3 regions of the Yersinia kristensenii genome follow, and region 2 is predicted to be linked to each of the others. Evidence: predicted binding sites of a transcription regulator. Region 2 holds the regulator's gene; each other region holds the start of a gene.

Region 1 (7,972 bases), 380 kb from region 2:
GTAAAAAATGGCATTAAAGCACTGCAAGATGCCTCCGGTTATATCCGCACTCTGCTGGGTAAAGCGATGCGTTTGCGTATCGTGCCAGAACTGACTTTCGCCTATGACAACTCTCTGATTGAAGGGATGCGGATGTCTAACCTGGTGACTAACGTCATCAAAAATGATGCAGAACGTCAGGTTAATCCAGGAAACGACGAGGAGAAGTAATGGGTCGTCCACGTCGTCGCGGCCGTGACATTAACGGCGTTCTGTTATTGGATAAGCCGCTGGGCCTCTCCTCTAATGACGTTTTACAAAAGGTAAAACGCCTCTTTAGCGCAAACCGCGCAGGTCATACCGGTGCACTTGATCCTTTGGCGACCGGCATGTTGCCTATCTGTTTGGGCGAAGCGACCAAATTTTCCCAATTTTTGCTAGATTCAGATAAACGCTATCGTGTTGTGGCCCGTTTAGGTCAACGGACTGATACCTCGGATGCCGAAGGCGCATTAATCAGCGAGCGGGAAGTTAATGTCACGCAAGCGCAGATGGATGCCGCTCTGGACAGTTTCCGTGGTGACAGCCAGCAAGTGCCGTCGATGTATTCTGCGTTGAAGCATCAAGGTAAGCCGCTGTATGAATATGCCCGTCAGGGCATTGAAGTCGAACGCGAAGCACGCAGTATTACTGTGTACGAACTGCTGTTTATTCGCTGGGAAGGCAATGATCTGGAGCTGGAAATCCATTGTTCCAAAGGCACCTACATCCGCACTATTGTTGATGATTTGGGTGAATTGTTGGGTTGCGGCGCACATGTTAGCTATTTGCGCCGTTTGCAGGTAGCGACTTATCCAAGTGACCGCATGGTAACTTTAGATCAGTTAATCGCGATGGTTGAAGCGGCACAAACTGAAGAGCGTTCGCCAAATTCGGAACTGGATGCGTTGCTATTGCCGATGGACAGTGCAGTATTAAATTTCCCAGAAGTCAATCTGTTACCTGCTGTTGCTGCTTATGTAAAACAAGGGCAGCCAGTGCATGTAGCCGGTGCGCCTGGCGAAGGAATGGTCCGTATCACTGAAGGCGAAGAGCGTAATTTCATTGGTATTGGCACTATTGCAGAAGATGGCCGTGTGGCACCTAAGCGCTTAGTGGTAGAATATGCTGAGTAGCGCCGAGCGGCTACCTTGCGATCCCGCGGTTCAAAGAGTAGAATAGTGCGGCTTACATATTGGGTTGCTGAATTAGAGATCGGCGCCTGTCTTAATTTATCTATATATTTGGAGTTGTATCATGTCTCTAAGTGTTGAAGCGAAAGCTAAAATCGTTGCTGACTTCGGTCGCGGTGCCAATGACACCGGTTCAAGCGAAGTTCAGGTTGCTCTGTTGACTGCTCAAATTAACCATTTGCAAGGTCATTTCTCCGAGCACAAAAAAGATCACCACAGTCGTCGTGGTCTGCTGCGTATGGTATCCACGCGTCGTAAGCTGCTGGACTACCTGAAGCGTGAAGATGTATCGCGTTATGCTTCCCTGATCGAGCGTCTGGGTCTGCGTCGCTAAGTCTGCGAGTTTCGGGAGAAAGGGGCCAAATTGGCCCCTTTTTTCTAAGAAGCAATGATAAAATACGCTAGTATATTGTTGTTGTTCTATAGAATTTGTCTACCCAATAGATTTCGAGATGTAGGAAGGCGGCAAGCGAAAGAGTCCCGATGAGTTTACATAAGTAAGTGATTCGGGTGATTGAACGCAGCCAACACAGCTACATCTCGAAAGATGACGGGTATAAATAGGATCTTCCAGTGCAGAGGTTCGCGCGGCTAATGAGAGACTTTAACTCAATGGGAGTTAAGGGTTGTCATTAGTCGCGAGGATGCAGTGTGAAGGTATTAGTAACAGGTGGATGAGATCGTCAATACGATCCGGCACCGCATAGTATAAGGATACTATTTTGCTGACTCCGATTATTCGTAAATTCCAGTACGGCCAACATACCGTCACCATCGAAACTGGCATGATGGCTCGCCAGGCAACTGCTGCTGTAATGGTAAGCATGGATGACACCGCAGTATTCGTCACTGTTGTTGGCCAAAAGAAAGCTAAACCAGGCCAGAGCTTCTTCCCTCTGACAGTTAACTATCAGGAGCGTACTTACGCTGCTGGCCGTATCCCAGGTAGCTTCTTCCGTCGTGAAGGCCGCCCAAGTGAAGGCGAAACGCTGACTTCACGTCTGATTGACCGTCCGATTCGCCCACTGTTCCCAGACAGCTTCCTGAATGAAGTTCAGGTTATTGCGACTGTTGTTTCTGTTAACCCACAAGTTAACCCAGATATCGTGGCACTGATTGGCGCATCAGCTGCGCTGAGTCTGTCAGGTATTCCATTCAACGGCCCAATTGGTGCTGCGCGCGTTGGTTTTATCAACGACCAATACGTGCTGAACCCAACCACTGATGAGCTGAAAGAAAGCCGTCTGGACTTGGTTGTTGCTGGTACTGCTGCTGCAGTATTGATGGTTGAGTCAGAAGCACAAATTCTGTCTGAAGATCAAATGTTGGGCGCGGTTGTCTTCGGCCACGAACAACAACAAGTTGTGATTGAAAATATTAACGCTCTGGTTGCTGAAGCAGGCAAACCGAAGTGGGATTGGCATGCAGAACCAGTGAATGAAGCGCTGCACGCGCGTGTTGCTGAGTTGGCCGCCGCTCGTCTGGGTGACGCATACCGCATCACCGAGAAACAAGAGCGTTACACACAAGTTGATGCTATCAAAGCTGACGTGACTGAAGCGCTGTTAGCGCAAGACGATACTTTAGATGCTTCTGAAATTCAGGATATCCTGGGCAGCGTTGAGAAAAACGTTGTGCGTAGCCGTGTATTAGCTGGCGAACCGCGTATTGATGGCCGCGAAAAAGACATGATCCGTGGTCTGGATGTGCGTACCGGCGTATTGCCACGTACTCATGGTTCAGCGTTGTTCACTCGTGGCGAAACTCAGGCACTGGTTACTGCAACCCTGGGTACCGCACGTGATGCACAAAATATTGATGAGCTGATGGGTGAGCGTACTGACTCATTCCTGCTACACTATAATTTCCCTCCATATTGTGTTGGTGAAACCGGTATGGTTGGCTCACCGAAACGTCGTGAAATTGGCCATGGCCGTCTGGCGAAACGTGGTGTGTTGGCAGTGATGCCAAGTCCGAGCGAGTTCCCTTACACTGTCCGTGTGGTTTCTGAAATCACCGAGTCTAACGGTTCTTCCTCAATGGCTTCTGTTTGTGGTGCTTCTCTGGCCCTGATGGATGCAGGTGTACCGATTAAAGCCGCTGTTGCTGGTATCGCAATGGGTCTGGTTAAAGAAGATGAAAACTTTGTTGTTCTGTCTGATATTCTGGGTGACGAAGATCACTTGGGCGACATGGACTTTAAAGTAGCCGGTAGCCGTGACGGTATCACCGCACTGCAAATGGATATTAAAATTGAAGGTATCACTCGCGAAATCATGCAGGTGGCTCTGAACCAAGCTAAGGGTGCGCGTCTGCACATTCTGGGTGTTATGGAACAGGCTATTAGCACTCCACGCGGCGATATCTCTGAATTTGCTCCACGTATCTACACCATGAAAATCAATCCTGAGAAAATTAAGGATGTGATTGGTAAAGGTGGTTCTGTGATCCGTGCGCTGACTGATGAAACTGGCACCACCATTGAAATCGAAGATGATGGCACCATTAAGATTGCAGCAACTGACGGCGACAAAGCGAAACATGCTATTCGTCGTATCGAAGAAATTACTGCTGAAATCGAAGTGAACCGTATCTATGCGGGTAAAGTGACTCGTATCGTTGATTTCGGTGCATTTGTGGCAATCGGCGGCGGTAAAGAAGGTCTGGTGCATATCTCTCAAATCGCTGACAAGCGCGTAGAGAAAGTGACTGACTATCTGCAAATGGGCCAAGAAGTCCCAGTAAAAGTCATGGAAGTTGATCGTCAGGGCCGTATCCGCCTGAGCATCAAAGAAGCGACTACTCCTGACGCAGAAGCACCGGCTCCAGAAGCAGCAGAATAATTAGTATTCCACAGCTCCTTGCTGATGTGAGGAGCTGTGTTATCTCGAGGGCAGGATGCTCTTGTGTTAAACAAATGGATGAAAGGATATTTATCCAATGTTTGTCTTCGGGAGTAGGAAATGAAGCCTTTCTTGCGCTGGTGTTACGTTGTGACAGCACTGATGCTGGCAGGATGCAGCAACCATGATTGGCGTAAAGACGAGGTATTAGCAATTCCGTTGCAACCTACGTTGCAGCAGGAAGTGATTCTGGCGCGCATGGAACAAATCCTTGCAAGTCGGGCACTTACGGATGATGAGCGCGCGCAGCTTTTATATGAGCGCGGAGTGCTGTATGATAGCCTCGGGCTACGGGCACTAGCGCGAAATGATTTTTCGCAAGCGTTAGCTATTCGTCCTGATATGCCAGAAGTTTTTAACTATCTGGGCATTTATTTAACGCAGGCAGGCAATTTTGATGCTGCCTATGAAGCGTTTGATTCTGTACTAGAGCTTGATCCAACTTACAATTACGCGCGTTTAAACCGGGGTATCGCTCTGTATTATGGCGGTCGACTCCCGTTGGCGCAGGATGATCTGCAGGCGTTTTATCAAGACGATCCAAATGATCCCTTCCGTTCGTTATGGCTGTATTTGGTGGAAAGAGAAATCGATCCTAAGACAGCTGCAGTAGCGCTACAACAGCGCTATGAAAAATCGGACAGAGGGCAATGGGGATGGAATATTGTCGAATTCTACTTGGGCACAATTAGCGAAAAAACGCTGATGGAAAGGCTCAAGGCAGATGCAATGGATAACACTTCGCTCGCTGAGCATCTCAGTGAAACTGACTTCTATTTAGGTAAACATTACCTAAGTCTGGGGGACAAGAACACTGCTTCGGCGCTGTTCAAACTGACGGTAGCTAACAACGTTCATAACTTTGTTGAGCACCGCTATGCATTGTTGGAATTGGCGCTTTTGGGCCAAGAACAAGACGACCTATCGGAATCGGACCAGCAATAGCTGACGAACAACTATTAGCCTGATATACCTTGGTTTTTGCCAACGTTAATCACCCTAACAGGTGATGGCCTTTTTGTTCGTTTTATAATCTAATTTGAGCCGGTTCACACTTTTCAATGAAAATGACTGAAAATTTTCTCGACGAGTTATGTAGACTGGCTGCCATTATTAATGAGGCACGTGTACATGACTACTGAGCTTGAAACCTCTTTTGCTGATCTGGGGCTGTCCGCTCCAATTCTTTCCGCTCTGACTGATCTTGGTTATGAAAAACCATCTCCTATTCAGTTGGAATGTATTCCACACCTGTTGAACGGCCGTGATGTTCTCGGCATGGCGCAAACCGGTAGTGGCAAAACAGCCGCCTTTGGTCTGCCGCTGTTGCACAACATTGACCCAACATTGAAAGCGCCACAGGTATTGGTGTTAGCACCGACCCGTGAGTTGGCTATTCAGGTTGCACAGGCATTGACTGACTTTTCAAAACATATGGACGGCGTTAACGTGGTGGCCCTGTATGGCGGTCAGCGTTATGACGTTCAATTACGCGCTTTGCGCCAGGGGCCACAAGTTGTTGTCGGTACCCCAGGTCGTCTGTTAGACCACCTGAAACGCGGTACTCTTAACCTGTCCAACCTAAGCGGTTTAGTGTTGGATGAAGCAGATGAAATGCTGCGCATGGGCTTTATCGAAGACGTCGAAACTATCATGGCGCAGATCCCGGCTGAACATCAGACCGCTCTGTTCTCTGCCACCATGCCAGAAGCGATTCGTCGTATCACCCGCCGCTTTATGAAAGAGCCACAGGAAGTACGCATTCAATCTAGCGTGACTACCCGTCCTGACATTAGCCAGAGTTTCTGGAGAGTCGGTGGTGGTTATAACAAGAAAGAAGCGTTGGTTCGTTTCCTGGAATCTGAAGATTTCGATGCAGCCATCATCTTCGTGCGTACCAAAAATGCGACGCTGGAAGTTGCAGAAGCTCTGGAACGCAGTGGTTACAACAGCGCTGCATTGAACGGCGACATGAACCAAGCGCTGCGTGAGCAGACACTGGATCGCCTGAAAGATGGCCGTCTGGATATCCTGATTGCGACTGACGTTGCTGCTCGTGGGCTGGATGTTGAACGTATCAGCTTGGTTGTAAACTATGATATCCCTATGGATTCAGAGTCTTATGTTCACCGTATCGGCCGTACTGGGCGTGCGGGTCGTGCAGGCCGTGCATTACTGTTCGTAGAGAACCGTGAACGTCGTCTGTTACAGAACGTTGAACGTACTATGAAGCTGACTATCCCTGAAGTTCAGTTGCCAAACGCAGAATTGCTGGGCGAGCGCCGCTTAGCTAAATTCGCAGCGAAAGTGGGCCAACAGCTGGAAAGCAGTGATTTGGATATGTACCGTGCGTTGCTGGCGAAGCTGCAACCAGAAGAAGAGTTTGATCTCGAAACTCTGGCTGCTGCACTGTTGAAAATGGCACAGGGCGAACGTCCTTTGATCCTGCCACCGGAAGCACCACGTCGTCCACAGCGTGAATTTAATTCTCGCGATGACCGTGGTAGTGATCGCGGCCGTGATCGTAATGACAGCCGTCGTGAACCTCGTTCTGACAACCGTGACGGTGGCGAGCGTCCAGCACGTCGCGAACGTCGTGATGTTGGCGAGATGGAACTGTACCGGATTGAAGTGGGCCGTGATGATGGTGTTGAAGTTCGTCATATCGTTGGCGCTATCGCTAACGAAGGTGATATCAGCAGCCGTTATATCGGTAACATCAAGCTGTTTGCTTCGCATTCAACTATCGAGCTGCCAAAAGGCATGCCGGGTGAAATGTTATCTCACTTCACCCGTACCCGTATCCTGAACAAGCCGCTGAACATGCAGCTGTTGGGTGATGCACAGCCGCATGAGCGTCGTGAGCGCCCTGCAGGTGGTAATGGTGGTGAGCGTCGTGGCGGTGCTGGTCGTTCAGCTGGTGGCGAACGTCGTGAAGGCGCAGGTGCTCCTCCTCGTCGTTCATTCGGAAGCGATCGTGCTCCAGCGGGTGGTGGCGAACAACGCCGTGGTAATCGCGATGGTCAGCGCTCAGCTGCACCTGCACCCCGCCGCGATGATGCCGCAGCGCCAGCCGCACCTGCTCGCCGTCGTTTCGGTGATGCATAAGTCTTAGTCATCTCTGATGATTAAAAAAAACCAGCCTTCGGGCTGGTTTTTTTATGTCTGCAATATTCAACTTGTGAGTGAATTACAGGCGCTCGGCGGGTTGCAAGTTTTGCTGCAAACCGGCCACTATCTCAAATGAATACAATCGTGCCTGGTGATCAAAAATCTGGCCATTGACCATCAATTCATCGGCCTGAGTTTCGCGCAATAGTGACTGAAGCCCGTGCCGGACTTTACTTTTATCGCCAATGATAGACAGACGTAGCGCTTGGTCGACACCAAATTGTTCGGCTGGCGAGCAGATTTTCTCCATATCGTCGATGGGTGGCGGTAATTGGCCCGGTGTGCCACGGCGCAGATTGACAAACTGCTGCTGCATCGAAGTAAACAGGAAACGGGCATCACGCTCACTATCTGCGGCCACGACATTCACACACACAATCGCATAAGGTTTTGGCCACTGAGCGGAAGGTTTGAAATTCTCCCGATACAATTTGAGTGCCTGGAATAGCATGTCTGGTGCAAAATGCGAGGCGAAAGCAAAGGGCAGGCCCATGGCGGCTGCTAATTGCGCGCTATACAAGCTAGAGCCCAGCAGCCACAGCGGGACATGCAAACCCTGACCGGGGACGGCTTGTACCGCTTGCCCAGGTTGCGCATCAGCAAAGTAGTTTTGCAGTTCACGCACATCAGACGGGAAGTTATCTACCTCACCGGATAAGTGGCGGCGTAGTGCCATCATAGTGCGCT
Region 2 (7,972 bases):
ATATTAAAAACTGGCATACTCATGCACAGTTTAGTGAACGTATACGTGGTGCAATTTCATCAATTCAGGGCGATTTAGTTTCAATAAAAGCTGTTGATGGTAATTACTCTGGGCAATTCTTTATAGATAAAAAAGATAGAGCCATCTTGAAGGGGCTTGCTCAGTTGAACGTCGGGGAGCTGGTGACCTTTATTCCGACAAGATTTGATGATTCTCTGATTGCCACCAAAGTGCATTACAATCTACCCACTTAGCAATTTAGGTTAAATATGCTGTTATTGATCGATAATTACGATTCATTTACCTATAACCTCTACCAGTATTTTTGTGAGCTGGGCGCGGAAGTGGTGGTTAAACGTAATGATGAAGTGCAACTGTCTGATATTGAAAGACTATCACCGTCACATTTAGTGATTTCGCCCGGCCCCTGTACTCCCAATGAGGCTGGGATTTCTGTGGCAGCGATCCGTCATTTTGCCGATAAATTGCCCATACTGGGTGTTTGTTTGGGCCATCAGGCTCTTGGGCAGGCGTTTGGCGCGCAGATCGTGCGGGCGCGACAAGTGATGCACGGCAAAACCACGGCAATTCGCCATAATGGTCAGGGTGTCTTTCGTCAGCTTAATCAGCCGCTTACCGTGACCCGTTACCACTCTTTAGTGATTGCCGCTGACTCCCTACCTGATTGTTTTGAGCTGACGGCATGGACAGAACAAGAGGGGGTGATGGATGAGATTATGGGTATCCGCCATCGCACTTTGCCACTGGAGGGGGTGCAGTTCCATCCGGAAAGTATCCTCAGCGAACAAGGCCATCAATTATTGGATAATTTCCTTAAAAATTAAGCGATTGAATTGCATTTTTCCTATTGGTTAATTTTTTGTTTGCTTGATTGTGATTTTTTATGCATATTTTGTGATTATATTTTCACTCGTCAATAATTGGCGGCTCAATGTTTTACCAGGGTGGACAGTGTAATGGCAGATAAATTAGCAGTGACTCGCAGTACATTCGATCAGGTTATTTTGCCTGTTTATGCACCAGCGCAGTTTATTCCGGTAAAAGGGAAAGGGAGCCGCGTGTGGGATCAACAAGGCACGGAATACATTGATTTTGCAGGTGGAATTGCGGTTACGGCACTCGGTCATTGCCATCCGGCGCTGGTGGCGGCATTGCATCAGCAAGGTGAAATGTTATGGCATACCAGTAATGTATTCACCAATGAACCCGCCCTGCGTTTGGCTCAAAAATTGATTGCGGCGACCTTTGCTGACCGCGTGTTTTTTGCCAACTCAGGTGGCGAGGCAAATGAGGCGGCATTTAAGTTAGCCCGTCATTACGCCATTGAACGCCACAGCCCGTATAAAACTAAAATCATTGCTTTCCATAATGCATTCCATGGCCGCACGCTGTTTACTGTATCGGTCGGCGGGCAACCCAAGTACTCCGACGGTTTTGGTCCGAAACCGGCTGATATTATCCATGTGCCGTTTAATGACCTGGCTGCGGTGAAGGCGGTCATGGACGACCACACTTGTGCCGTGGTGCTGGAGCCTATTCAAGGGGAAGGGGGCATTACTTCCGCGACACCAGAGTTTCTGCAAGGTGTGCGGGCGCTGTGTGACCAACATAAAGCGCTGCTGGTGTTTGATGAAGTGCAAAGCGGTATGGGGCGCAGTGGCAAGCTGTTTACCTATATGCACTACGGCGTGACGCCAGATATTCTCACCACGGCCAAAGCGTTAGGCGGCGGGTTCCCAGTTAGCGCGATGCTGACGACAGAGGAAATTGCTTCGGTGATGGCGGTAGGAACCCACGGCACCACCTATGGGGGGAATCCACTGGCCTGTGCGGTCGCAGAGGCTGCGTTGGATGTGATTAATACCCCTGAGGTGCTTGATGGCATTGAACAGCGCCACGGCCTGTTTGTGCAGGCTTTGCAAGAGATTAACAATAAGTATCAGGTGTTTGATGATATTCGTGGCATGGGGCTATTGATTGGGGCTGAATTAGCACCGCACTATCATGGTCGTGCGCGGGAGTTCCTGACGGCGGCGGCAGCGAACGGGGTGATGATCCTCAATGCCGGCCCAGATGTCTTGCGGTTAGCGCCTTCGCTGGTGATTGAGCCAGAAGATATCCAGCAAGGTATGGCGCGTTTAGAAAGGGCGGTTGCCAGCCTGGTCAAAGGGTAAACTGCATTTTTGTCAACGGCCTGTGGAGAGGCTTTTTGCCTCTCTTTTTTACGACGCCGTATCCCGCAATTTCCGGCTGCGCCAAATACCGTGGTGTGGCTGTTGCTGCCATGCCAGGGATGAAACGGTATGCATTACACTCAAATGCGCCAAGATACGCCGTAAATTACGTTCAAGCTCAGAGATTTGCGTATCAGTCTCTCTATCTGGCATTTGAACAAAATCGTTATTCCCCTCACTGTTATCTGATTCCAGCCGTTGCTGACATTGTTGAATCGCCATTTCACAGAGCTGTAAATATTCTTCCGCTAACTTAACCGTCAGTTGAATGTGGTGTTTATCCGATTCTGCTGGCGACTCTGCTAATGGATAAGCCCGCGTCAGGATGGTCATCTCATTGATATTCCCGACAATAAGTTCGCTATGGGTAGCCCACAGACGCATGTCCGCCAGATATTTTGAGTTGAATCCCGGCTCCTGCATAGCTTGTTTCAGTGAATTGAGGACGGCATTACTGGCTTTGTTCACCTGGATGCGCTCAAACGCCAGTTGCTCGATATTCGGATGAGGTTTCAGCAGGATGCGCAGGATTTTCTGATAATTCTCCAGTGTTTGATGCGCATTTTTACGCAGTAAACCGCTTTGCCACTGTGGCCATAGCCACAATGTGCTGGCGAAGGCTAAGGCGCAGCCGATTAAGGTATCGAGCAACCGCGGGATTAAAAAGTCCGCACCTTCGCCGGTCAATAACTGCAAGATATAAACCGTAGTGATGGTTCTAAAAATGACCGACCAGCCATAGTTTTTGCGTTGAACCAGATAGGCCACCAGGGTGATGAGCAACATGATGCTTAACGTGGTGCCTTCTGGCATTTGAAAATGCAGCAAAGCTGCCGCGAGTAATAGCCCAATCAGGGTGCCAAGGGCGCGGTGATGGATCCGAATTTTAGTGGCGTTATAGCCATTTTGCGTTACCAGCATCACGGTAAGCAAAATCCAATAAGGTTTAGGCAGATGGATCAAATTACCGATGTAACTGCCCGCGGCCAAAGTGACACCAAGGCGAGCAGCATCCCGCAATGCACTGGATTTAAACGATAAATAACTGACGAGTGCTGGCCAAAATGGCTGAGAGGGTTGGTTGGACATCAAGGCGCGATCATACTGCGGGCGTTGGTCGCTCAGGATTTGGGTAACATGGCTGATATGGTAATAGAAGAATTGCGCCACGGGGTTATCCGGGTGCTGCTGGGCAACCTCTTCCAGCTCGACCAGCGCATCACCCGCACTGAAATGCGTTTTTGCGCGGTGATGATAGAGAATATCATCGGCAATGGTGCGCATTTGCGTCGAGATAACCTGCATATTGCGCTTAAGAACTGTTTCTATCGGGCTTTGATCAATTAACTCTTGCGTTTTTTCTGACTGACTCACTGCCGCAGTGATGTGTTCTTGCAAATCAAGCGCCATTTGAAACAAGTTCAATAGCCGTTTTCGCTCTTTTTTCGTGGCATTGTCTATCAGGTTAAATTGCTGATAAAGCTGATTAATTTTGTCCATTATACCTTGTTGCCGGTCAAGCAACGGCGGCATGGCCTTTTCTAGCTCAACATGCTGGCCAAACAAACTGTATTTAGCATCGCAATAATCGGCCAACAAATGATAAAGCTGACTCAATGGCTCACGGATCGGCTGGTCTTTACATAACCGGAACCATAGCCAGGTAAATAGACCATACCAGAGCGTCCCCACGGCACACATCAATGGCGCTTGCCAGATAGGCGCACGACCTACCATGCTGAGGCTAAAAATAGCGGCGATAAGTGCGGCGGGGAGCAGGCGGCCATTGAGCTGGCTGATAGCGCCACTGACACCCAACATTAAAGCCAAACCAAGCATCACCGCAGGTAATGGAATATCCCACAGCAGCAGTTGTTGAGTCAGAAAACTACTGAAAGTAAAGAGAGCCCCGCCGACAATCAGCCGCCGGAAGAAATGTTGATGAGGGGTATCTAGTGCAGCAATATTACAACAGGCGGGTATCAGGGAGAACATCAACCCCAACCGCAATTCACCCATTGCGAACCCCAATGCCGCCGGCAAGCAGAGAACCAGTGTTTGGCGGAGTGCATAATTCACTTCAGGATGATAAATAAGCCGTTGCCAATTCATATAGGCCCCAGAAATTTATTAATCACACAAAAGAAAACCGGTGCCGAGGTAACAGCACCGGTTTATAGGGTTTTAACGGGTGCCGTAAACGACAATCGTTTTACCATGCGCGGAGATCAGATTTTGATCTTCTAGCATTTTTAGTATCCGCCCCACAGTTTCGCGGGAGCAGCCAACTATTTGACCAATTTCCTGGCGGGTAATCTTTATCTGCATCCCATCTGGGTGGGTCATGGCATCCGGTTGTTTTGCCAGATTAAGCAGCGTTTGTGCAATACGCCCAGTCACGTCCAGGAAAGCGAGGTTACCCACTTTCTCAGAGGTTATCTGTAAGCGATTCGCCATTTGTGAAGACAGGCGCATCAATATATCTGGATTGACCTGAATCAGCTGACGGAATTTTTTGTAAGAAATTTCAGCCACTTCACAGGCAGTTTTTGCCCTAACCCAAGCACTACGTTCTTGGCCTTCTTCAAATAATCCAAGCTCGCCGATGAAATCTCCCTGGTTTAAATAGGAGAGAATCATCTCTTTACCTTCTTCATCTTTGATCAGCACCGCAACGGAGCCTTTCACGATGTAGTAAAGCGTTTCGGCTTTTTCACCTTGGTGAATTAGCGTACTTTTCGATGGATATTTGTGGATATGGCAATGAGACAGGAACCATTCGAGAGTCGGGTCTGTTTGTGGCTTGCCGAGAACCATTCGCTGTTATCCTCTGTTGTTATCGCTGCCTAACTTAACAGGGCTCAGAGTTCCCTGTACGGCGTGCTTATAAAATACACTTTCATTTAGCATATTAATTTGCTCAACTGCCGAAAGGTATAGCCAAGATGCGTACCGAGTAGAAACCCTTCACTGAGTATTGAGAAGCTACTCTATTTAATTCAAGAAACAACACTTTCGGTTCTGTTTGTAGCACAGGATGAGGCCAGTGTCTTGTGTTGTATCGCTTCAGCATGATGAACATCGGGTTACATTGCCAGTTTGTAAATGAAAGGGTAGTCTGAATGAGAAAATTTAACCGGGAGCATGAGTTATGCAGGCACGTGTAAAGTGGGTTGAAGGGCTGACATTTTTGGGTGAGTCTGCTTCAGGTCATCAAGTTTTAATGGACGGGAATGCAGGAGATAAAGCGCCGAGCCCGATGGAAATGTTGTTAATGTCAGCGGGTGGCTGTAGCGCCATTGACGTGGTTTCTATTTTGCAAAAAGGCCGTAACGATGTGCGCGATTGCGAAGTGACGTTAACTTCACAGCGCCGGGAAGAGGCTCCGCGCCTGTTTACGCAAATTAACCTGCATTTTATTGTGAGCGGCAAGGGCTTGACCGATAAAATTGTGGAGCGCGCGGTTGAGCTGTCAGCAGAGAAATATTGCTCCGTCTCGCTAATGTTGGGTAAAGCGGCGACCATTACCCACAGTTTTGAAATCCGTGACATCGCGTAATTAACCCCTTCGTATTTGAAGCTGCAGGGTTGTTAGCTGCACTCGCTCACCCGAATCACTTACTTATGTAAGCTCATCGGGATGAGTTCGCTTGCCGCCTACCTGCAGCCCCAACGACTTTGGGTTGGGATAGCGTCAAATTATTTTTTCTTTCCAGTAATTGCTTTACTGCGGCTTCAAGGACGAAGGATTAACCGATTTTTTTACCTTCCAGCAATTGCTGCACTAACGGTGCCATAATCAGCTCCATTGCCAGCCCCATCTTCCCGCCTGGGACGACCAATGTATTGATATTGGAAATAAAAGACCCTTGCAGCATTGCCAATAAGTAGGGGAAATCAATCTGATCCAAACCGCGGAAGTGAATGACGACAAAACTTTCGTCCAGTGATGGAATCGCTTTGGCGGCAAACGGGTTAGAGGTATCGACGGTCGGCACGCGCTGAAAGTTAATGTGGGTGCGCGAGAACTGCGGCGTAATGTAGTTAATGTAATCGTCCATGGAGCGCACCACGGAATCCATCACGGCTTCACGGGAATGGCCGCGCTCACCGGTATCTCGGACTAATTTTTGAATCCACTCCAGGTTGACGATGGGCACCACGCCGACCAGCAAATCGACATGTTTTGCCACATCATGATGTTCGGTCACAACTCCGCCGTGTAACCCTTCATAAAACAACACATCGGTGGGTTCAGGCAGTGGCTCCCAGGGGGTAAAAGTACCCGGAATCTGGTTATAAGGCACGGCTTCATCATAAGTGTGCAAATACTTACGTGAGCGCCCGGTGCCGCTTTTGCCGTACTCCTCCACACTTTGTTCTAACTGACCAAAGTCATTGGCCTCTGGGCCAAAATAGCTGATATGTCGGCCTTGATCCCGCGCCTTACGGATGACGGTATCCATTTCTGGTCGGGTATAGCGGTGGAAGCTGTCGCCTTCAATTTGCGCCGCGCGAATATTCAATTGCTGAAAAATTTTGCGAAACGCCAGGCTGGTCGTCGTCCCTGCGCCACTTGAGCCGGTGACGGCTATAACCGGATGTTTAGTTGACATATTAGCTGTAACTCCATGGGGTTAGATCCTCAGTGGACAGGCTGAAATGGGCTGTTTTTTAGCGTTAGCGGTTATTTTTAGGGCAAAGTGTCCGCCTTGTCACTCTGATTTTACTCGATGAGTGTCGTGATCCCGCGAGGGTTATGGCAATTCTTCTGCTCCGGCCCGAAATGCACCGCGTGGCATAATATTGATAGTCTCGTGTAACTCTGACCAGACCAATACCGCCTCACCACTCGCTAATTGGCGGCGCACGTCTTCGACTTTTTGTGCTAATGACCGCTCATGCTCGCCGTAATCCGTGCCTTCACGTAGCACGAAGGCTTCCAGCAGGTTATCCAGCGTTTCACTATCAACTTGCTGCCAGGGAATCATCATGACGGTTGCTCCAAATAGGGGGAAAGCCAGGCTGGAATACGTTGTTCCAGCCACATTTGTGGGTGTTTTAATGAGCCGCCGACAAAACCAACATGGCCGCCATGCTCAGTTAACTGATAATCAATATTGCCCGGTAATTCGCGCAAGTTGGGGATAACCTCGGCGGTCATGAACGGGTCATCTTTGGCATGAATGATCAGCAGCGGCGTGGTGATTTGCGACAACTTAGGTAAGGCGCTGCAACGCCGATAGTAATCCAGCGCATCATTGAAGCCATGTATTCTAGCCGTTATGACATCATCAAACTCTTTGATTCGCCGCAGCCCTTTCAATTGAGCCAAATTCAAAGGTAGGCTGCCGGGGTAATGCAGCAGCTTGCGGGTGGCATTTAACTTGAGCTGATTCAACAAATAGCGCTGATAGACACGCGAGAAACCTTGCTCCATGCGATTGGCGCAAGGTTCGAGCATCAGTGGTGCAGAAACCACCACGGCTGCCTCTAATAAGCTCTCTTGCCCTTGTTCAGCTAAATAGAGGGCCAACATATTGCCCCCCAAAGAGACGCCAACCGCGGCGGTGGGCACCTGTCCATAGCTTTCCCGCAACCAGCGCAGAAAGAAGCGGGCATCTTCTGTTTCACCAGAGTGATAAATGCGTGACTTACGATTTGGCTCGCCACTGCATCCGCGAAAATGCATCACCACACCCAGCCATCCTCGGTCT
Region 3 (7,972 bases), 3.2 Mb from region 2:
CATAACTGCGGAATCACTTCCGACAATTCGGAAAAATCATCCCAATCAATGATAATGCCTGCCGAACGCGCCATCGCCACCAAATGCATGGTGTGATTGGTCGAACCGCCGGTTGCCAGCAGCGCCACCATGCCATTCACCACCACTTTTTCATCCACTAATTGGCCGACCGGCAGATAATTGCCGCTGGTTTGCGTCAAGCGCGTGACTTGTCGTGCCGCAGCGGCGGTCAGCGCATCACGTAGTGGAGTATTGGGCTGGATAAAGGAGGAACCGGGCAAATGTAGCCCCATCACTTCCATCACCATCTGATTCGAATTGGCGGTACCGTAAAATGTGCAGGTTCCCGCGCTGTGATAAGAGGCTGACTCCGCCTCCAGCAGAGCATGTCGGTCGACTTTCCCCTCGGCAAACAGTTGGCGCACGCGCACTTTTTCTTTATTGGACAAGCCGCTGGCCATTGGCCCGGCCGGAACGAAAACCGCCGGTAAATGACCGAATGACAGCGCTGCCATCAGCAGCCCCGGGACAATTTTGTCGCACACGCCGAGATACAAAGCGCCGTCAAACATATTATGTGACAAGCCGATCGCCGCCGACATGGCAATCACATCACGACTCATCAGTGACAGCTCCATCCCATCCTGCCCTTGCGTCACGCCATCGCACATGGCAGGAACGCCCCCCGCCACCTGCCCGACCGCGCCCACTTCATGCAGCGCATCTTTCAGTTGTTGTGGGTAATGTTCGTAAGGCTGATGGGCTGATAGCATGTCATTGTAAGAGGTGATGATGGCAATATCGCTGCGCACCATATTTTTCAATGAGACTTTATCGTCCGGTTGGCAAGCAGCGAAACCGTGGGCCAAATTGCCACAGGCCAATTGTGAGCGGTGAACCGTATTTTCTTTGGCCGCACTGATTCGTTGCAGATAGGGGGTACGGGTCGCCGCAGAACGCGCAATAATACGCTGGGTCACGCGGGTGAGGGTCGGGTTCATCGCCATTCCTTATTCGCTCAGAGGAGCTAAAAGTTCAATACTGCCCGCCGGAAGGCCCATGAAGTCAGCCAGCACCTGTAGCAGCAAATTGTGATCATCCAAATGTGGCGCGCCGGACACATTTACGCTGCCAATAATGCCGGCCCGCTTAACTTGCAATGGGAAGCCGCCACCGAGTGCGGCGTAGTCGCGCAAACTGACACCATAGCGCTCTTCAAGGGAGGTTTGGCGCTGTTGCAGCATAAGCCCAGCGGCATAGGAGCTGGTGCCCAATAACTCCACCACATTGCGTTTTCGCCGCAGCCAATCACCATTTTCTGCGCTGGTGCCCGGCATGGCGTAGCTGAATAAAGTTTGCCCATTCACTGTGATATTAATCGCCAGTGCCACCCCTTGTAATTCGGCCTGTTGCTTTATTTTTTCGCCCAACTGCCAGGCGGTTTCATGATTAAAATGCATCAGTTGCAGCAAGTGTTGGTGCTGTTGGCAGTGGGTGAGTTGCTGTTGTAAATTCATGAGATTCTCCAGTGATAAGGCACAGGCGGCCATGCTGTTACCAGCCAAGACCACCTGCCCGGCTTAAGCGCGTTTTACTTTCTCTAAGCCTTTGTCAGCAATAACTTTTCCTTTTGCCGCGACTTCAACATCACACTCTTTTGGCAAGGTTAAGGTAATCAGCCCGGCAATAATCAATGAGCCCGCTAACATACAAACTGCTGCACTTTGGCCGTAGAAGAAGATCATCACGCCGACCAAATAAGGGCCACAGAAACCGCCTAAGTTACCTAATCCGTTAATCACGCCACGTGCGCCACCGGCCACTTCTGGCACCGCAATACGGCCCGGAATAGACCAGAATGGGCTGGTCGCAGCTTTGAGGAAGAACCCGCATACCACTAAAGCCAGATAAGAGATCAATACGTTGTGGCGGAAAATAACCGAGGTCACCAAACCGGCCGCAAAGCAGAACAGAGAAATCATTATCAGCAGACGGCGTTTGCCGGTTTTATCTGATAACGAAGAAATGACATAAATACCGGCGGTGGTAGCAATAAACGGCAAAATAGCCAGAATGCCGACCGAGGCCATATTACCGCCGGTCAGGTTTTTCAAAATGGTCGGCAACCACAAGGTGTAGCCATAATCCCCAGTCTGATAAAAGAAGTTCAGGGCGACTAATTTCATCAAACCTTTATTCAGGAAAACGGCTTTGAGCGGCGCATTGGTCACTGGCGCATCCAGCATCCGTTCCGCCCGTTCGCGTGCCAACTCAGTCACCAGATAATCGCGTTCTTTGGTTGACAGCCATTTGGCCTCTTCCGGTCTGTCACTGATAACAAACCACCACATTATCAACACCACGGCGGACAGCGAACCTTCGAGGAAAAACAGCCAACGCCAGTCTAACGCATTGATAATAAAGCCAGATAAAGGTGCCGTGAACATACCGCCGATAGGTGCGAACATCATCACGAACGCATTGGCGCGGCCAATCTCACGTTCCGGGAACCAGTTGCTCACCATGGTCAACACCACAGGTAACATGCCGCCCTCAGAGACCCCCAACACAAAGCGTAGGAATAACAATTGATAATGGTTAGTGACAAAACCGGTCAGAATCGAAACGACAGCCCAAACGGCAAGGGAATAAGCAATGAATTTTCTACCACTGCCATGAACGGCAATACGACCACCCGGTACTTGTAAAAATAAATAGCCAATAAAGAAAATACCACCCGCTAAACCGGCCATTTGGCTGGTAATAGCCAGATCGTTTTCCATGCCACCCGGTAACGCAAAACTAATATTAACCCGGTCCATAAAAGAAATAATACAAGCAATCATTATTGGCACAATAACGCGGAACCAACGGGCATTAGGGATCTTACTGTCCATATCAACACGCCTCTTTCTCTAGCTGAATAATTCTTATACTATTCATAAAATAGCGTAGGAAATGCCGCTAACAAATTAGAATAATTTGCCAGTTATTTAAAATACACGATGTAGTCTTTTATTTTTATTATAATAAGTTGAGGATTAATTTAATTAACCCTCATATTTTTCTTAATTAGTAATTAATGGCGGTGGGTGCTTTCTCACCAGAGAAATGAGCATAAATATTTGAGAATACAATATCACTCATTTGAATTCGGGTTTCTATAGTGGCACTGGCGATATGCGGTAGTAATACCACATTGTCCATTTCGATTAATGTTTGCGGCACATTAGGCTCATCTGCAAAAACATCCAAACCTGCCCCGCCAATTTCTTTCTGTTGCAGTGCACGGATTAAATCATCCTGATTGACCATACTGCCACGGGCAATATTGATCAATAGTGCATGATTTGGCATAGCGGCGAAAATAGTTTTATCAATCAGGCCAATGCTGTCTTTTCCGCCCGAAATCGCCACTACCAGAATATCACTTTGTTTGGCAAGGCTGATTAAGTCCGTCACATATTGATAGGGCAGACTTTCGATGTGCACAGTATCGGTATAGGCAATTTGCATATCAAAGCCCGCTGCGCGACGGGCAATGGCTTGACCAATACGGCCCATACCAAACACCCCCAGACGTTTACCGGTCACTTTAGAGGCCAATGGCAAGCTGCTGTGTGGCCACTGACCGGCACGGAGGAATTTATCGGCCTGACAAATACGCCGCGAGGTAGCGATAATCAGCCCCAGAGCAGTGTCCGCGACATCATCGGTCAATACGCCGGGAGTGGTGGTCACAATGATATTGCGCTCACGGGTGGTATCCAGATCCACAGCGTCGGTGCCAACACCGAAGATTGAGATAATCTGTACTTCGGGTAATAACGCCAGCACCTCGTTGGTTACACCGATATCCCCCCGGGTCACGATGCCTTTAATATTCACGCCCTGCGCCGCAAAAAACTCAGCAGTATCCGTAACTTGGAAGAGTTTGTGAACAATAAAGTTCTGTTCCAACTTCTCCGTCAAATAATCCATTACCGGGGCAATAATCAATACGGCTTGTTTGAAGGAGGATGGCTTGCTGTTTTTCATAACGAGTACCTGATTATGTCAATAAATCAAAACCAGAATGGCGATAAGTCATATCGGATGATTGAGCCATTCAGCGAATGTCGTTATGAGACCTGTTTTCAATGTTTTATTTTGTGACGCAGGTCACTGTAAATCATGTTAAGAAAACATGTTACCGGTAACGTGATCGACCTATCATTGTTCCTGCTGAATTGTTTCAGCTAATCAAATTGGCGTTAATGATTAATGTAATGGCTTAATCAAAATGTTATTGATTGGCATTATTTGTTATGGCCAGGAAGAGTATTATGGCGGGCTATCGCCAGGAAAGATCCCTGCCATTCAAGAACACAATGGCAGTTATAGATAATTTGTCTGTCTTTCAGCCGCGATGGAAATATTAAATAGTGCCACCGAGTGAAATACGATAATGCAGGTCAACCTGTTCAATTGTCGGGATTTTTTTGATTTTCTTAATCAAGATTTCAGCGGCCACTTTGCCCATTTCAAAGCGCGGAGTGGTAACACTGGCAAGCACCGGCGTGGTCGCCTGGCCGATATCCAGCCCATGAAAACCGGAAATCGCTATCTCTGCTGGTACCGCCATGCCCAATTTCAAGCATTCTTGTAACACGCCCACGGCCATATCATCATTGGTACAGAAAATAGCATCGACTTGCGGATACATTTGTCGTGCTAATGCCAACATTCCTGCACCAATTGAGACGGATGAGACTTTGTTGGGCGTAATATGGAGCGGCGCAAACCCGGCATCAATCATTGCCTGGCTATATCCTTGATAACGTTTACGATCCCGTACATCAGACATCGAACCAAAATAAACAACATGCTGTTTGCCGCTCGCCAGCAGTGTCGACGTCATATCATAGGCCGCCTGATAATTATTAAAACCGACGGTAATGCGGTTGAACTGTGGCTCCAGATCCATCACTTGCGCGACGGGAAGTTCCGAAGCATTCAGGTACTTATCCGCACGTAAAGTATGTTCAGAATCGGTAAGTATTAGCCCGGAAATCTGGCAAGACAACAGATTAACTATTTGTTCTTCTTCACGTTCTTTATTGTAATTATAGTTAACCACCAGTGTTTGATAGCTACTGGCGGCAGTGACCGACTCAATACCAGCCAGTAAATCGGAGAAAATTTGGTTATTAAAGGACGGCACCAAAATACCAATTCTTGGACTTTTTTGATTGAGGCTGGTTTCCCCTTCTGAATCAACACTGTAATTGACTTCAGCCATCACTTGAGCAATACGCTCACCGGTTTCTGGGGCCACTTTTTCCGGCGTGCGTAAGTAGCGGCTGACAGTCATTTTAGTCACGCCTGCTAGTAGCGCAATATCCTGTAACGTAACACGCTGGTTTTTCATGGCATATCCCTGGAACAAGAGTGTGGGAAGAATATACTCGTCATACTTCAAGCTGCATGTGCGTTGGCGGCACTCAATAACCCGAATCACTTACAACACAGTAAGCTCATCGGGATTCTCTCCCTTGCCGCCTTCCTGCAACTCGAATTATTTAGAGCAAAAAGTAATTATGCACTGTTAGCGGAGATAATGAAAAGCATGTTACTGATTTAAAATACAATAACAATCATGATTTCTATTATTTAGTTCTATTATTATCAATAAGTTAATCTGCATTTTCCTCCATAGATGAACAAAGCCCCCACAAATAGTCGCATTTTGCTGCTTTCAAGGCGATGTCGCTCACGTAAGTGGTAACAGCTTGCCGTAACATGATTTAAAGTGATCTGCGTCACAGTTTGGTGAGGCGGAAAACGGTTTGATAGGCACATGTTTTCACGCAGTCATTATTCAATAATATTGATTTTATAATGTCGCTTAATCAGCGCCATTTCCATCAGGAATTCACTATGAAGAATTTATTTTCGTTAGAAAACCGCAAAGTATTAATTACCGGTTCTGCTCAAGGTATTGGTTTTTTATTAGCTAAAGGTCTGGCCGAATTTGGCGCAGAAATAATAATTAATGATATTACCGCAGAACGAGCAGAAAAAGCCGTCGCCGAATTACGCGACAGTGGCTTTGTGGCTTATGCAGCCGCATTTAATGTGACTGACCATGATGCTGTTAATGACGCGATTACACAAATAGAAAATAGTATTGGTGCCATTGACATCTTAATTAATAATGCCGGTATTCAGCGCCGCCATGCCTTTACCGAATTCCCAGAAAAAGATTGGGATGATGTCATTGCGGTAAACCAGAAATCGGTATTCTTGGTTTCACAAGCGGTCTCCCGTTATATGGTTAAACGCCAACGCGGTAAGATTATTAATATTTGCTCAATGCAAAGCGAATTAGGCCGTGACACTATCACACCATATGCCGCCTCTAAAGGGGCAGTGAAAATGTTAACTCGTGGGATGTGTGTTGAACTGGCCCGTTACAACATTCAGGTCAATGGCATCGCACCGGGTTATTTCAAAACTGATATGACAAAAGCGCTGGTGGATGATAAAGCCTTCACTGATTGGCTATGCAAACGCACGCCAGCCGCCCGTTGGGGTGACCCGGAAGAGTTGATTGGTGCGGCAGTGTATCTGTCCTCCAAAGCATCTGATTTTGTTAATGGTCATCTGTTGTTTGTCGATGGTGGGATGTTAGTTGCAGTTTGATCGGCGGCCGAGGAAAGTTATGTCTGGTAAATGCATTATTGTGATGGGCGTATCCGGCACCGGTAAATCCTGTGTGGGGCAGGCGCTAGCGTTGGCACTTAACGCCAAATTTATTGATGGCGACGATCTACACCCGCGCGCCAATATCCAAAAGATGGCATCGGGGCAGCCACTGAATGACAGCGACCGCGCCCCTTGGCTGGAGCGGTTAAGTGATGTGGCGTATAGCTTGCAACAAAAAAATGAAGTGGGTTTTTTAGTGTGTTCGGCACTAAAAAAGCAATATCGCGACCGTCTGCGTGAAGGCAATCAGAGTATTCGCTTTCTGTGGTTGACGGGTGATTACGATTTGGTGTTGAGCAGAATGCAGCGGCGGGCGGGGCATTTTATGCCAGAGAGTTTGCTAAAGAGCCAGTTCGCGACCCTAGAAACACCAGATGCCCAAGAGCCGGACATCATTCCCATTGATATCTCGCCAGACATTGCCGGTGTTGTTGAACACTGCATTGCCGCGCTAGAGCAAGAAACAACATCAGCAGAAAATAATATCAACCATTGTGCTTAAGTGCCCGGCATGATGGACACGCAATAATATAGGAATAGTTATGATACTTGATGAACTGAAAAGCGCGGTGAATAACCCACTTTACCCGGATGCTATCCGCCGCACCCTGGCCGCCATCAGCAAGATGGATTTAGTCAATCTGCCCGCAGGCGAGCAAGATATTGAAGGCCGCGAGATTTACCTAAATCACATTATTGCCGCGTCCAAACCCTTGTATGAGCAAGCCCCTGAATTACATCGTTATTATATTGATATTCATATTCTGTTGGAAGGGAGCGAGGTGATTGGTGCTTCACCGTCAGCGCAAGGCCAGCGCCCGACGATGGATTTTGATACCGAGCGAGATTATGGTTTGTTTGAAGGAATTACCACCGAAACCTTGTTAACACTGGCTCCCGGTGATATCGCCCTGCTGTTCCCTGGTGAGTTACATCGCCCAATGGGAACGTTGGGAGAGGTTGCCCCGCTGCGTAAGATTGTGGTTAAAGTAGCAAATCATCTTTTGTGATTCGGTGTTATTTCGGTTGATAGATACCGGATCAGGTTTCGGGACATATCAACCGAACTAGATCACTAATCAATATCAACCCCAGGCTCCAAAGGACTCCTCCCTTGCTGCTCCCGCCGGGCCGCCAACCACAATCCACTGTTCTTCATGACATAGCCAAATACCACCCCGACTAACAGCGAGACAATGACGAGTTTCCAATCACCATTACCGGC

The links. Region 2 encodes CRP, which controls carbon source genes, mostly activating them, when cyclic AMP is high. Its sites were predicted from a motif close to ATGTGANNNNNNTCACAT; they were not measured.
Region 1: a site for CRP is predicted at 5,152-5,169, ahead of yrbN (protein YrbN). Genes of this name have one in related genera too.
Region 3: a site for CRP is predicted at 5,790-5,807, ahead of idnO (gluconate 5-dehydrogenase). Genes of this name have one in related genera too.

The regions. Positions count from the first base shown of each region.
Region 1 covers NZ_UHIY01000001.1:806,606-814,577, reverse strand. Annotated here, with positions in the region: gene rbfA (30S ribosome-binding factor RbfA) at 1-210, shown strand, start outside; gene truB (tRNA pseudouridine(55) synthase TruB) at 210-1,154, shown strand; gene rpsO (30S ribosomal protein S15) at 1,276-1,545, shown strand; gene pnp (polyribonucleotide nucleotidyltransferase) at 1,934-4,054, shown strand; gene nlpI (lipoprotein NlpI) at 4,175-5,059, shown strand; gene yrbN (protein YrbN) at 5,176-5,256, shown strand; gene DX162_RS03705 (DEAD/DEAH family ATP-dependent RNA helicase) at 5,246-7,222, shown strand; gene DX162_RS03700 (luciferase-like monooxygenase) at 7,305-7,972, opposite strand, start outside.
Region 2 covers NZ_UHIY01000001.1:1,188,796-1,196,767, reverse strand. Annotated here, with positions in the region: gene DX162_RS05685 (Abi family protein) at 1-254, shown strand, start outside; gene DX162_RS05680 (aminodeoxychorismate synthase component II) at 270-845, shown strand; gene argD (bifunctional acetylornithine/succinyldiaminopimelate transaminase) at 978-2,195, shown strand; gene DX162_RS05670 (YccS/YhfK family putative transporter) at 2,244-4,367, opposite strand; gene crp (cAMP-activated global transcriptional regulator CRP) at 4,440-5,072, opposite strand; gene DX162_RS05660 (OsmC family protein) at 5,407-5,814, shown strand; gene DX162_RS05655 (phosphoribulokinase) at 6,005-6,871, opposite strand; gene DX162_RS05650 (YheU family protein) at 7,013-7,249, opposite strand; gene DX162_RS05645 (hydrolase) at 7,246-7,972, opposite strand, start outside.
Region 3 covers NZ_UHIY01000001.1:4,434,807-4,442,778, forward strand. Annotated here, with positions in the region: gene edd (phosphogluconate dehydratase) at 1-1,001, opposite strand, end outside; gene DX162_RS20600 (heme-degrading domain-containing protein) at 1,011-1,517, opposite strand; gene DX162_RS20605 (MFS transporter) at 1,581-2,897, opposite strand; gene DX162_RS20610 (2-hydroxyacid dehydrogenase) at 3,073-4,038, opposite strand; gene DX162_RS20615 (substrate-binding domain-containing protein) at 4,418-5,410, opposite strand; gene idnO (gluconate 5-dehydrogenase) at 5,920-6,684, shown strand; gene DX162_RS20625 (gluconokinase) at 6,704-7,249, shown strand; gene DX162_RS20630 (NanQ anomerase/TabA/YiaL family protein) at 7,290-7,757, shown strand; gene DX162_RS20635 (DUF1097 domain-containing protein) at 7,823-7,972, opposite strand, start outside.